DNA from 3 places in the Lentzea sp. JNUCC 0626 genome. Region 2 is predicted to be linked to each of the others. Evidence: riboswitches for the same ligand, from Rfam matches in the RefSeq annotation. Region 2 holds a riboswitch; each other region holds the start of a gene.
The links. A riboswitch is a leader RNA that binds a small molecule or an ion and turns the genes downstream of it on or off. The one in region 2 is predicted to bind glycine.
Positions count from the first base shown of each region.

Region 1 (4,682 bases), 400 kb from region 2:
CGGGCGCAGGTCGAGGATGCACTCGTGGGCGACGAAGCCGCCCTCGCCGGTGTAGAGGACCGGGTAGTGCTCGTCGAGGCGGCGCGCGACGTAGTTCGCGGCGGCCACGGCGGTCAGGGTCGCGCGGCGCAGGCCGTCGCCGCCCATCATGCGCACGTACGCCCACGAGATCGGCAGGATCGACGCGGAACCCCACGGGGCGCCGGAGATCGGGCCGACGCCGGTCGCCGGGCCCGCGGTGGGCTGCAGCGGGTGGTTCGGCAGGAACGGCGCGAGGTGGGACTTCACGCCGATCGGGCCGACGCCGGGGCCACCGCCGCCGTGCGGGATGCAGAACGTCTTGTGCAGGTTCAGGTGCGAGACGTCCGAGCCGAACTTGCCGTAGCGCGCGAGGCCGATCAACGCGTTGAGGTTCGCGCCGTCGACGTACACCTGACCGCCCGCGTCGTGGACCAGGCCGCAGACCTCGCGGACGGTGTCCTCGTACACGCCGTGGGTCGACGGGTAGGTGATCATGATCGCGGCCAGGTCGTCGGCGTGCTCGGCGACCGTGGTGCGCAGGTGGCCCATGTCGATGTTGCCCTTGTCGTCGCACTTCACGACGACGACGCGCATGCCGGCCATGACGGCGGACGCGGCGTTGGTGCCGTGCGCGGACGACGGGATCAGGCAGACGTCGCGGTCGGCGTTGCCGTTGGCGCGGTGGTACGCGCGGATCGCGAGCAGACCGGCGAACTCACCCTGCGAGCCGGCGTTGGGCTGCAACGACACCGCGTCGTAGCCGGTGACCTCGGCGAGCCAGGCCTCCAGGTCCGACACGATCTTGAGCAGGCCCTTGGCGTCCTCGACCGGCGCGAACGGGTGCAGCGTCGAGAACTCCGGCCACGTGATGGACTCCATCTCCGCGGTGGCGTTCAGCTTCATCGTGCAGGAGCCGAGCGGGATCATGCTGCGGTCGAGCGCGACGTCCTTGTCGGACAACGCGCGCAGGTAGCGCAGCAGCGCCGTCTCCGAGCGGTGCGCGTGGAAGACCGGGTGCGTCAGGTAGTCGGACGTGCGGCGAAGGTCGGCCGGGATGCCGTCGGCGGTGTCGCCGTCGATCGCGTCCACATCGGCCTTGGTGACACCGAAGGCGTTCCACACGGCGACGACGTGCGCACGGGTCGTCTTCTCGTCACACGCGATGGCGACGACGTCCTCGTCGACCAGACGCAGGTTGATGCCGGCCTCACGGGCCTTCGCGACGACCTCGGCGGCCTTGCCCTCGACGCGGACCTCGACGGTGTCGAAGAACTCGCCGTGCACGACGTCCAGACCGGCCTCGCACAGGCCCGTGGCGAGCACGGTGGCCAGGCGGTGCACGCGGGTCGCGATGGCGCGCAGGCCCTCGGGACCGTGGTAGACGGCGTACATGGAGGCGATCACGGCCAGCAGCACCTGCGCGGTGCAGATGTTGGACGTGGCCTTCTCGCGGCGGATGTGCTGCTCGCGGGTCTGCAACGCCAACCGGTAGGCGAGCGAGCCGTCGGAGTCGACGGAGACGCCGACGAGACGGCCAGGCAGCTGACGCTCCAGACCGGAGCGGACGGCCATGTACCCGGCGTGCGGGCCGCCGAAGCCGATCGGGACGCCGAAGCGCTGGGTGGTGCCGACGACGACGTCCGCGCCGATCTCGCCCGGCGCGCGCAGCAGCGTGAGCGCCAGCAGGTCGGCGACGACGACGGCCTGCGCGCCCGCGTTGTGGATCTCCTCGATGAGGGCCTTCTGGTCGCGCACCACACCGGACGCGCCGGGGTAGGACAGCAGCACGCCGTAGAAGTCTCCGCCGAGGCCCAGGCCCTCGATGCCCTGCGACAGGTCGGCGACGACGATCTCGATGCCGAGCGGCTCGGCGCGCGTCTCGATGACGGCGAGCGTCTGCGGCAGCGTGTCGGAGTCGACGACGAACTTGTTCGACTTGGACTTGCCGGCGCGGCGCACCAGCGTCATCGCCTCGGCGGCGGCGGTCGACTCGTCCAACATGGACGCGTTCGCGGTCGGCAGGCCCGTCAGGTCGCCGACCATCGTCTGGAAGTTCAGCAACGCCTCGAGGCGGCCCTGCGAGATCTCCGGCTGGTACGGCGTGTAGGCCGTGTACCAGGCAGGGCTTTCGAGCACGTTGCGCAGGATCACGCCCGGCGTCACGGTGTCGTAGTAGCCCAGGCCGATCATCTGCGTCATCGGCCGGTTCTGGGACGCGAGCTCGCGGAGTTCGGCGAGCGCCTCGGTCTCGGTGGCCGGGGCGGGCAGGTCCAGCACGAGGTCGCGCTCGTGGATGGACGACGGAACCGCGTGCTGCGCCAGTTCCTCCAGCGATCCGACGCCGATGACGTCGAGGATGCGCGCGAGTTCGGCGGGACGCGGGCCGACGTGGCGGTCGGCGAACGGGGTGCCGTGCTCGAGAGCGGCGAGCGGAATGCGGTCCTGCGTCATCAAACGCCTCCGGGGGCTGGCTTCGGGCACACGTGTCCTGGTGCCCTCCCCGCTCTGTCCGTACCCGATGTCGGGCGCCTGAGAGGTTCACCCATCACTGATGGGCTTTCACCGTCGGCGGGACTCCCTCGCGGGAGTCCACTTTCCAGAGGCGTCTCGCTCTGGCGGTCCTGGATGCCTGAGAGGTTCCCGGGGAGGGACTTGCTCCTTCGGCGCCGGGTTCGAGACCCGGACTCTCCCGCCTGAGTTCAGCGACTACCCGAGAAGAATACCCGCAGGCAGCCCGGGTAGTCGCTAGGGACGCGACCTACGTCTCAGCACGAAGACCGACGAGGGCCGCCGCGACCGGGTCGGCGGGGTCGTCGCGCACGGCCAGCAGCAGGTGCCGGGTGCCCACGACCGGGTCGCCGCTGCGGGCCGCGACGAGCTTCGCGCGTTCCATCGCTCGTTCGACAGTGCCTCCAGACGGCAGAGAGGCGCCGTCCACTCCTGCTTCGCGCAGTGCCGCCGCCCCACCTGACTCGAACTCGGGCTTGAGCCTGCACCCCGCCACCGTCAGCTGGTGGTCGAGCGTCAGCACCGCCTCCACCAGATCCCGCGACGACACGTCCCGGCGTCCGGCCACAGCCAGTCGGTCCGCCTCGTTGCGCACTGCGGTCAGCACCGGGCCGCCGAGGCCCTGGCCGCGCGACACGAGCTTGGTCAGCCAGCGCACGTACCCGCCGCCGGATTCCCCCTCCAGCGCGCCTGCCTTGCGCAGCAGCCACACGGCGGGCGCCTCCTCGACCTCGGCGTACTTGCGTTCGGCGTCGGCGCGCACGGCCGCGGCGGTCGCCTCCACGTCCACGCCGTGCAGGAACATCAGGTCGGCGACCCGCCCGGAGTCGAGCGACAGCAGCGCCAGCGCGAGGTGGGTCGTCGTCAGGACGCCGTCGCCTGCCTGCGCCACGGCGGCCAGCAGGCAGGTCTCCAGCGCGCGGCTGACGGGCAGGACGGTGTCGACGCGGGCGTGGTGGTGGGCGGCGCTCATCAGCGCCATGACGTCCGGGTGGGACTCGGCGACGACTCCTCCGTCGTCACCGGCCCAGTGGCTCGTGCCCCTGGCCATCGCCTGTGCCGTCAGCGAGGTCGTGCCGAGTTTGCGGCCGGGGCCGATGGTGTCGACCAGTGCGATCAGCAGGTTCTCGGTGCCGACGAAGCCGAACTCCAGCCGGAAGGCGCGCTGCGAGGCCGCCGCCAGGACCTTGACCACCTGCGCTGAAGGGGTGTGCGTCATGCCGGAAACGCTAGGGAGCAAGGGGTTCTCGGCGCTGCTGCCGACCGGCCACTCAGGACGGCCAGTCGGCCACGTTCACCGCGCCGGTCAGCCGGTGGCGCGCTCGCGACGACGACGGGTCAGCTCGTCCTCGGTCATCGGCGCGATCTCGACGCCGTCCGCCCGTTCGGCCGGGAACTCGTGGATCGTGCCGGAGATCTCGCGCATCGCCCCGCTCACCGCGATGCCGAAGACGCCCTGACCGCCCTGCAGCAGGTCGACGACCTCCTCCGGCGAGGTGCACTCGTAGACGGTGGTGCCGTCGGAGAAGAGCGTGATCTTCGCCAGGTCCTGCACACCTCGGCGGCGCAGGTGGTCGACCGCCACCCTGATGTTCTGCAACGAGACGCCGGTGTCCAGCAGCCGCTTCACGACCTTGAGGACCAGGATGTCCTTGAAGGAGTACAGCCGCTGGCTGCCCGAGCCGTGCGCCATCCGCACCGTGGGCGCGACCAGCCCGGTGCGCGCCCAGTAGTCGAGCTGTCGGTACGTGATGCCCGCGATCTGGCACGCCGCGGGCCCTCGGTAACCGACGAGCTCGTCCGGCAGCGAGGAGTCCGGGAACAGTTCACCCTGCAGCCCGGATTCCGCCCTCAAGGGCGCTTCCTCGACCACGCCTGCCTCCCCTCGGAACGGCCACGAAACTCATGACCGTCAAGCCGCCGCGTCCACTCTCGTGAACCGGCGACGTCCACTCGAGTTCGACGGTAAGACCGGTCCGAGGGCAGGTCAACGCGACGCGCGGGGAGTTGCGACCCTCAACCTCAGGTAGAGAGTCATACCGTCACCCGAACTAGGCGTTTCAGGTGACGTTTAGTGATCGTTTAGCGAGAAAAACGACCTAAAGTAGTCCTGTCGGGTGACGTCCAAACGAACGTTCGAAAGCCCATACGAG
Region 1 covers NZ_CP171635.1:9,732,249-9,736,930, reverse strand. The annotation lists gene gcvP (aminomethyl-transferring glycine dehydrogenase) at 1-2,472, opposite strand, end outside; glycine riboswitch at 2,628-2,723, opposite strand; gene JNUCC0626_RS45825 (Clp protease N-terminal domain-containing protein) at 2,780-3,748, opposite strand; gene JNUCC0626_RS45820 (MerR family transcriptional regulator) at 3,836-4,402, opposite strand.
Region 1: linked by a shared signal. The riboswitch ahead of gcvP (aminomethyl-transferring glycine dehydrogenase) and the one ahead of gcvT (glycine cleavage system aminomethyltransferase GcvT) in region 2 are both predicted to bind glycine.

Region 2 (4,682 bases):
GGCTGCGTCAGGGCGCGGAGTCGATCATCACCTTCGTCAGGAGCCTCTTCGGGACGGCCACCCCGCTCAGCTAGTGACAGTCGGTGATCCTCGACCGTCTGCGTTGAGCCGGACGGGTGGAATGCGACCAATCACGCACTGGTAACGGGTGTTCTGGGGATTCAGGGTCTGGCGATTGTCAGACCTACCGAATACCTTCCGCTGCAATGGCCGATCCCCGACCGACGAGGAGGCACATATGGTCGAGGACTCCGGGGTCCACGAGCTGTTGCAGCAGTGGGCGGCTGAACGGTCTGATGACGCAGAGATGCAGGAGGTGAACCGGATCAAGAACGCGTGGCTCGCGGAGGCTCCCCCCTCGGCGCCTGGCATCCCCGTCCAGCGGGGCGGCAGGAGTGGGTCGCGTGGCTTGGTCAAGGTCGACTCGGCGGATCCGGCCTACGTGGCCGCGATGCGCAAGCGGGCGCCGGAGGCACCCGAGGCGATGCTCGCCGCCGCGGCGAGCTACTGGCAGTTGGTGGGCGACGTCGCCGAGGCCGAGCAGTGGTGGGACGCGGGCATCAGCCCGTTGGACCAGCGCGCGCTCGACTACCGCGCGGCCGGCCTCACGCCTGCCGATCTCGGGAGGCGCCTGGGACCGATGACGGTTCTCCAGCACCTTCGTCGTGGCTCTGCCGCGGCCTGGTGTGTTGCTCGTCTGCGGAGGCAGCGCCGGGACGGCGTGGCGTAGTTGGGAAACGGGCTGTCGGAGGCGGCAGCCCCGTAACCAACACCCCTCAAACGGGCGGCCTCCGTGCGGGAGGCCTCACCCAAGTAGTGTGGAGGTCGTGCGCGGCCTCCTTACTCCCCAACGTGTGCTGATCGCGTTCGCCTGTCTGGCGGCGCTGATCGTCTGTTGCGGGCTCGCCTGGTGGCAGTGGCAGCGCTTCGAGTCCGCCAGCGGCACGTTCCAGAACCTGGGCTACGTGCTGCAGTGGCCGCTGTTCGGCCTCTTCCCCCTCTTCATGGTCTGGCGCTTCCGCAAGCTCGCGCGCGAACGCCGTGACGAGGCTCTCTCACCCGAGCCGGTTGCACCCGCTCCCAGGCAGGAAAGTACGGTTGTCGCCGTCAAACCCGCGCCTGTCGAGCACTTCGACGATGACGAAGACGCGGAGCTCGCGGCCTACAACCGCATGCTCGCGGACCTCAACGCGCGGGACGGTCGTTGAGCGAAGGCGGGCAGATGAAGGGTGCGTTGACCCGGTTCAGGGTCATGGCTTACGTGGTCGGAGTCTTCCTGCTGCTCCTGGTCGTGGCGATGGTGCTCAAATACGCCGCGGACATGGGCGGCGCGATGAAGGTCGTCGGCCCGGTCCACGGCTTCCTCTACGCCATCTACCTGGTGATTTCCGTCGACCTGGCGCTGAAGCTGCGCTGGTCCATCAAGGGCACGGCGCTGGTGCTGCTCGCCGGCACGATCCCGTTCCTGTCGTTCTGGGCGGAGCGCAAGGTGGTCGAGAAGACGGCGCAGGGCGTGCCGCTGTGACGTTTGGCCTGCTAGCGTCTGGGGCTACCAACTGAACACGGCCGTCGATGTCGCGCGGGAGAGTCCCCTTCAGCGGGGACACCGTAGGAGCAACTCCTCCCCGGAATCTCTCAGGTACAGGTACCGCGCGACGCAGGCAACTCTGGAAAGCAGGCTCCCCGGGAGCCTCGCCCACGGTGCAAGCCACGCTCGTCGTGGTGAAGCTCTCAGGCTCATGACAGAGGGGGAGGCTCGCTCTAGTGAGGAGTCTCCGATGGACCGTGTCATTCTTCTGATGCCTCAGCCGGCCGCGTCCGGCTCTTCGGCGCACCCTGGAGGAGCGTTCTGATGTCCCGCCTCACGCCTCTGAACGCCGAGCACGAGCAGCTCGGCGCGATGTTCACCGACTTCGCGGGCTGGCGGATGCCGCTGCGCTACTCGTCCGAACTCGCGGAGCACCACGCCGTGCGCCAGACCGCCGGACTGTTCGACCTCACGCACATGGGTGAGATCGTGCTGACCGGTCCGCAGGCCGGCGTGGCCCTCGACTTCGCGCTGGTCGGCCACATCTCCGCGCTGGCCGTCGGCAAGGCCCGCTACACGATGATCACCCAGGCCGACGGCGGCGTGCTCGACGACCTGATCGTGTACCGCCTCGGCGACGAGGAGTTCATGGTCGTCGCGAACGCCTCCAACGCTTCAATGGTGGCTGAAGCGCTGGTCGAGCGCGCCGCCGGGTTCGATACGGTCGTGACGGACAAGTCGACGGACTACGCGTTGATCGCGATCCAGGGCCCGAAGTCGGTCGAGATCCTGTCGGGGCTCACCGAGACGGACCTGGCGACGGTCAAGTACTACGCCTCGTACCCGTCGAAGGTCGCCGGCGTCGACGCGCTGCTGGCCCGCACCGGCTACACCGGTGAGGAGGGCTTCGAGCTGTTCGTCGCGCCCGCCGACGCCGGTGCCGTCTGGGCGGCGTTGCTGGAGGCCGGCGAGGCGCACGAGCTCAAGCCGTGCGGTCTCGGCTGCCGCGACACGTTGCGCCTCGAAGCCGGGATGCCGTTGTACGGCAACGAACTCACCACGTCGCTCACGCCGTACCACGCCGGTCTCGGCCGCGTCGTGAAGCTCGACAAGCCCGGCGACTTCGTGGGCCGCGACGCGCTGACGAAGGTGTCGGAGTCCGATGTGGACTCGGTCCTGGTCGGACTGAAGACGCCCGAACGTCGTGCCCCGCGCCACGGTTACGCGGTCCTCAACGGCGACGACGTCGTAGGCGAGGTGACGTCGGGCGCGCTGTCCCCGACCCTCGGCTACTCCGTCGCCATGGCCTACGTGAACAAGGCCAGTGCCGAGCCCGGCACCCCACTGCTGGTCGACGTCCGCGGCAAGAAGCAGCCGGTCGAGGTCGTCGCACTTCCGTTCTACAAGCGCGCCAAGTAGGGAGATCTTTCCGATGTCCGACCAGTTCAACGCTTCCCTCGCGGAGTACGACCCCGAGGTTGCGCAGGCCGTGGCGGCCGAGCTGGCGCGCCAGCAGGGCACGCTCGAGATGATCGCCTCGGAGAACTTCACCCCCGTGTCGGTGCTCCAGGCCCAGGGCTCGGTGCTCACCAACAAGTACGCCGAGGGCTACCCGGGCCGTCGCTACTACGGCGGCTGCGAGCACGTGGACGTCGTCGAGCGCCTCGCCATCGAGCGCATCAAGTCGCTCTTCGGCGCGGGCTTCGCGAACGTCCAGCCGCACTCCGGCGCCCAGGCCAACGCGGCCGCCATGTTCGCGCTGCTCCAGCCCGGCGACACGATCCTGGGCCTGGACCTCGCGCACGGCGGTCACCTGACGCACGGCATGCGCATCAACTTCTCCGGCAAGCTCTACAACGTCGTGCCGTACCACGTCTCCGACGGTGACGGCCGCGTCGACATGGCCGAGGTCGAGCGCCTCGCCCAGGAGCACCGCCCGAAGCTGATCGTCGCGGGCTGGTCCGCCTACCCGCGTCAGCTGGACTTCGCCGAGTTCCGCCGCATCGCGGACTCGGTCGAGGCCTACCTGATGGTCGACATGGCGCACTTCGCGGGCCTCGTGGCCGCGGACCTGCACCCGTCGCCCGTGCCGCACGCGCACGTCACGACGACCACGACCCACAAGACCCTCGGCGGTCCGCGTGGTGGCGTGATCCTGTCGAACGAGGCCGACATCGCCAAGAAGATCAACTCGGCGGTGTTCCCCGGTCAGCAGGGCGGTCCGCTGGAGCACGTGATCGCGGCGAAGGCCGTGGCGTTCAAGCACGCCGCGTCGCCCGAGTTCGCCGACCGCCAGCGCCGCACACTGGAAGGCGCGCGCATCCTGGCCGACCGCCTCTCGCAGGCCGACGTGGCCGCGGCGGGCGTGAAGGTCCTCACCGGCGGCACGGACGTCCACCTGGTCCTGGTCGACCTGGTGAACTCCGAGCTCGACGGCAAGCAGGCCGAGGACGTGCTGCACCAGATCGGCATCACGGTCAACCGCAACGCCGTGCCGAACGACCCGCGTCCCCCGATGGTGACGTCGGGTCTGCGCATCGGCACGCCGGCGCTCGCGACCCGCGGGTTCGGCGAGGTGGACTTCACCGAGGTCGCCGACGTGATCGCGGAGGCCCTCAAGCCGGGTGCCGCGATCGACGAACTGCGGGCCCGCGTCGAGGTTCTCGCGGCCAAGCACCCGCTGTACTCCACGCTCTGATCTGCTCTCAGACGAGAAGGGGCGCCACCCGCGGTTCGGGTGGCGCCCCTTCTCGTTACCCCGGAGCGAAAACGACGGGAACCCCGGCCCCTTCCCCAGGGCCGGGGTGTCACCGTGTCAGGGTGTGTCTTTCAGATGGACCGTCCTAACGGGACTGTGGGGTGTTACGCAGCGGGCGCCACGACCGTTCCAGGCGGGAGGCACTCCACGTTGCGCTTGCCGTCGGGCTGAATCACGAACCAGGTGTTGCCGATGCCCTGGCCGGCCCACTTACCGGGAGCCGGGTCCTTCGAGTAGGTGTAGAGAGCCCAGCCGTCGATGGCGACCTGCTTCTTGCCGTCGGCGCGGGTGATCAGCGACACCAGCTTCGAGTCGACGCCTTCGAGCTGCGGAACCGTGTCCGACAGCACCGGCGGCCACGTCACGGCGCACTGGTCGTTGCAGTTGGACTTGCCT
Region 2 covers NZ_CP171635.1:9,330,596-9,335,277, forward strand. The annotation lists gene JNUCC0626_RS43805 (hypothetical protein) at 1-74, shown strand, start outside; gene JNUCC0626_RS43810 (helix-turn-helix transcriptional regulator) at 239-730, shown strand; gene JNUCC0626_RS43815 (hypothetical protein) at 855-1,208, shown strand; gene JNUCC0626_RS43820 (DUF3817 domain-containing protein) at 1,223-1,525, shown strand; glycine riboswitch at 1,571-1,661, shown strand; glycine riboswitch at 1,663-1,753, shown strand; gene gcvT (glycine cleavage system aminomethyltransferase GcvT) at 1,853-2,947, shown strand; gene glyA (serine hydroxymethyltransferase) at 2,961-4,226, shown strand; gene JNUCC0626_RS43835 (COG4315 family predicted lipoprotein) at 4,391-4,682, opposite strand, start outside.

Region 3 (4,682 bases), 960 kb from region 2:
AACGGCCCGCTGCTCACCTGGATGTGGTGGGACGATCCCGGCAAGCCGATCCGCGAGTGGCTGGTGTCCGACGAGCTGCGCGCCCGGCTGTCCACAATCGACAACCGGAACGCGCAGAGCACCCTCGAGGACATCGATTTGATGATCGAGTTCAGCACTCGATGACGTTCACGGCGAGTCCGCCGCGTGCCGTCTCCTTGTACTTGACCGACATGTCCTTGCCGGTGTCCCGCATGGTCTTGATGACCTTGTCCAGTGACACGAAGTGCGACCCGTCGCCCCGCAACGCCATCCGCACCGCGGTGATGGCCTTGATGGACGCGACGGCGTTGCGTTCGATGCACGGGATCTGCACCAGGCCGCCGATCGGGTCGCACGTCAACCCGAGGTTGTGCTCCATGGCGATCTCGGCGGCGTTCTCGACCTGTTCGGGCGTGCCGCCGAGCACCTCGGCGAGCCCACCCGCGGCCATCGAGCAGGCCGACCCGACCTCACCCTGGCAGCCGACCTCGGCACCGGAGATCGACGCGTTCTCCTTGAACAGCACGCCGATAGCGCCCGCCGTCAACAAGAACCGGACGACACCGTCGTCGGAAGCACCCGGCACGAACTTCGTGTAGTAGTGCAGAACCGCCGGAACGATGCCCGCCGCGCCGTTGGTCGGCGCCGTGACGACACGGCCACCAGCCGCGTTCTCCTCGTTGACCGCCAACGCGAAGAGAGTCACCCAGTCCATGACCCGCAACGGGTCGGTGACGAAGTGTTCGCTCTCCAGACGCTTGCGCATCTCGGCGGCGCGGCGGCGGACCTTCAGGCCGCCGGGCAGCGTGCCGTGTTCGGTGCAGCCGCGTTCGACGCACTCCTGCATGACGTGCCAGATGTGCAGAAGTCCTTCGCGGATCTCGGTTTCCGTGCGCCACGACAGCTCGTTGGCCATCATGATCTCGCTGATCGACAGGCCGGTCTCGCGGCAGCGCGCGAGGAGTTGGTCGCCGGTCAGGAACGGGTGCGGCAACGGGGTGGTGTCCGGCTTGATCCGGTCGGTGCCCGACGCGTTCTCGTCGACGACGAACCCGCCGCCGATCGAGTAGTAGACGGCGTGCTCGACCGACTTGCCGTCCGCGAACGCCTCGAAGCTCATCCCGTTGGGGTGCAACGGGAGTGACTTGCGGCGGTGCATGACGAGGTCGCGGTCGTGGGTGAACGCGATCTCGTGCGTCCCGCCGAGCCTCAGCCGTCCACTGGAGATGATCTCCTCGACGCGTTCGGCGGCGACGGAGGGGTCGACCTCCTCGGGGAGGTTGCCCTCCAGGCCGAGGAACACGGCCTTCGGGCTGCCGTGGCCGTGGCCGGTCGCGCCGAGCGACCCGAACAGCTGGACGTGCACGCGGTCCACAGTGGACAACTGAGGGCCGAGCTTGTCGACGAACATCGCGGCCGCGCGCATCGGGCCGACCGTGTGGGAGCTGGACGGTCCGATGCCGACGGAGAACAGGTCGAAAACGCTGATCGCCACTGATCAGTCCTTCGTGGTGGGGCGGAGCGGAGTCAGTCGGTCTTGGTGAGCTCGGCGTACTTGGCCGCCGTGAGCAGGTTCTCGGCCGACTCGACGCGGACCTTGAACAGCCAGCCCTCGCCGTACGGGTCGTTGTTCACGATCGCCGGGTCCTGCACGACGGCGTCGTTGACCTCGATGATCTCCCCGGTGACGGGCGAGAACAGGTCGCTGACGGACTTGGTGGACTCGAGCTCACCGCAGACGGAGTTGGTGACGACCTTGGCACCGACCTCGGGCAGCTGCACGTAGACGATGTCGCCGAGCGCGTCGGCGGCGTACGCGGTGATTCCGCAGGTCAGCGGGTCCTGGGTGCCCGGCGTCCAGTCGACCCACTCGTGTTCGACGGTGTAGAGCAGGTTCTCGGGGAACTCCACGGCGACTCCTCTGGCTGTGACGGGTCAGGACAACTAGCGCCCCCTCCGCCGTGCAGAGTTGCCTACCCCGAGTGGTCTTGCTGCCTGAGAGTGTGCGGGAGCTTGCCCCTTCGGCGCCCCGACTGCGTTCGTCGAGGTCTCTCCCACGCGGGTTCTGGCGCTCGCGCGCCGCGGCCGGTGTTCAGTTCTCGGCGCGAACGCTATGTGCGGCCCCCGCCGAGTGTCAACGCGGGAACGTCAAGTGGAACGCGAACAACACTCAGGTCGCTCTGTCCTAACTGAACAACCGGAGGGTTACCGGATAGTGCGATCAGCACAGTGACATGACCTTGTGACTGGCCCACATTATGAGATGTCGGCCACCGAACGGAGGAGTCATCGTGCGGATCGCTGTTCCCCGCGAGATCAAGAACCACGAGTACCGCGTCGCTCTCACCCCTGCCGGTGCGCACGAGCTGACCAGCCGCGGCCACGACGTCTACGTCGAGCAGGGTGCCGGTCTCGGTTCCGCGATCACGGACGAGGAGTACCTCGCCGCGGGCGCCAAGATCCTCGCGACCGCCGACGACGTGTGGGCCGAGGGCGACCTGGTGCTCAAGGTCAAGGAGCCGATCGCCGAGGAGTACCCCCGTCTGCGCGCCGGCCAGACCCTCTTCACGTATCTGCACCTCGCCGCCGACAAGCCGCTGACCGAGGCGCTGCTGGCGTCCGGCACCACGGCCATCGCCTACGAGACCGTGCAGCTGCCGAACCGCGCGCTGCCGCTGCTCGCCCCGATGTCCGAGGTCGCGGGCCGCCTCGCCCCGCAGGTCGGCGCGTTCAGCCTGATGAAGCCCTCCGGCGGCCGCGGCGTGCTGCCCGGCGGCGTCCCCGGTGTCGCCCCGGCCCGCGTGGTCGTGATCGGCGGCGGCGTGGCGGGCGTCAACGCGGCCACCATCGCCGTCGGCATGGGCGCGGACGTGCAGATCCTCGACACCAACGTCGACCGCCTGCGCCAGATCGACGCCCAGTTCCAGGGCCGTCTGCGCACGCTCGCGTCCAACGCGTTCTCCGTCGAGCAGGCCGTCCGCGAGGCCGACCTGGTCATCGGCGCCGTGCTCGTCCCCGGTGCCGCCGCGCCGAAGCTCGTGTCGAACGCGCTGGTCGCCGACATGAAGCCGGGCTCCGTGCTCGTCGACATCGCGATCGACCAGGGCGGTTGCTTCGAGGACTCGCGTCCCACCACGCACGCCGAGCCGACCTACGAGGTCCACAACTCGGTCTTCTACTGCGTGGCGAACATGCCGGGCGCCGTGCCGCGCACCTCGACCTACGCGCTGACCAACGTGACGCTGCCGTACGCCGTCGCGCTGGCCGACAAGGGCTGGGAGAAGGCGCTGAAGGACGACCGTTCGCTCGCCCTGGGCCTGAACGTGCACGCCGGGCAGCTCACCAACGGCCCGGTGGCCGAGGCGACCGGCCTCGCGCACACGCCGCTGGAGTCCGTGGTCTGAAAGCCGACCAGATGAATGCCAACTGAATGAATGAGGCCCCCGCACGCGTCAATCGCTGCGGGGGTTTCGCCTATCTGAGGGCGGCGACGCGCGCCTTGATGCCGTCGATCACGCAGTCCAGCCCGAACTCGAACTGCCCGTCCAGCGTCCACACCTCGGGTTCGTCCAGCATCGCGACGTACCTGGGGTGCTTGTCGCGGTAGAGGTCGGCGATCTTGCCCATGTCCGGCGGCGGCGAGTCCATCCCGCCGCGCCCGACGAAGTTGACCTCCGCGACCGCGTACCCGTTGACGTAGCTGCCCACCGTGGAGATCGACTGGGCGGCGACCACGGTGGACAGACCGGCGCGCAGCATCGGCCCGAACATGGCGTCCGCGTAGGCCACCGCGTTCGGGCCGATGGTGTTGAACTGCCCGATCCCGCGGATCCACCACGGGTGCTTCAGCGCGAGCTGACGCAGTTCGTGCATCAACGCGCGCACCGCGATCTCCCAGTCGGTCTCGGGATCGGGCAGGGTGAACTCGCCGTAGACCTCGTCGAGGCAGAGCTCGATCAGCGCGTCCTTCGTCGGAACGTGCCAGTACAACGACATGGGTGCCGCGCCGAGCGCCGCCGCGAGCTTGCGCATGGACAGCTTCTGCAGGCCGTCGGCGTCCAGCATCTCCATCGCCTTGCGCACGATGGCGTCCCGGCTCAGGCCGAGGGGCTGGCCGCTGCCGGGCCTGGGCTTGCTGAACCACACGCTGTCCACGTCGCGATCCTATGCACGTCGCAGCAGCACGCTGGCCACAACACCTCCCAGGAACACGGCGACAGCGCCGATGATCAGGCTGACGCTCATGCCGTTCGAGAACGCCTCGCGCACGACCGTGATGTCCGCACCGCTGTGCAACGCCTCTTGCAGCGAACGCCCCGACACGCCGTCCGGCAGTGACGCGACGAACCGCGCCGACAGCAGCGCGCCCAGCACGGCGATGCCGAACGAGGAGCCCAGTTCCGTCAACGTGCCCGACAGCCCGGACGCGATGCCGGCGCGTTCCGGCGGGATCGACCCCATCAGGGCGTTGACCGCAACGGGTTGCGACACACCGACTCCGACGCCGATGAGCACCAGTCCGGCGAGCGTCGGCGGGTAGGTGTCGCCGATCGAGAGCAGCAGCACGCCGCCCGCGACGATCGTCATGCCCAGCAACATCGCCCGGCCCGCGCCGAGCTTCATCACGAGCTGCCCCAACGTGTTGCTGGTGATGAGCAACG
Region 3 covers NZ_CP171635.1:8,371,414-8,376,095, reverse strand. The annotation lists gene JNUCC0626_RS39130 (hypothetical protein) at 1-165, shown strand, start outside; gene JNUCC0626_RS39125 (L-serine ammonia-lyase) at 152-1,516, opposite strand; gene gcvH (glycine cleavage system protein GcvH) at 1,549-1,932, opposite strand; glycine riboswitch at 1,995-2,088, opposite strand; gene ald (alanine dehydrogenase) at 2,313-3,425, shown strand; gene JNUCC0626_RS39110 (TetR/AcrR family transcriptional regulator) at 3,496-4,176, opposite strand; gene JNUCC0626_RS39105 (MFS transporter) at 4,186-4,682, opposite strand, start outside.
Region 3: linked by a shared signal. The riboswitch ahead of gcvH (glycine cleavage system protein GcvH) and the one ahead of gcvT (glycine cleavage system aminomethyltransferase GcvT) in region 2 are both predicted to bind glycine.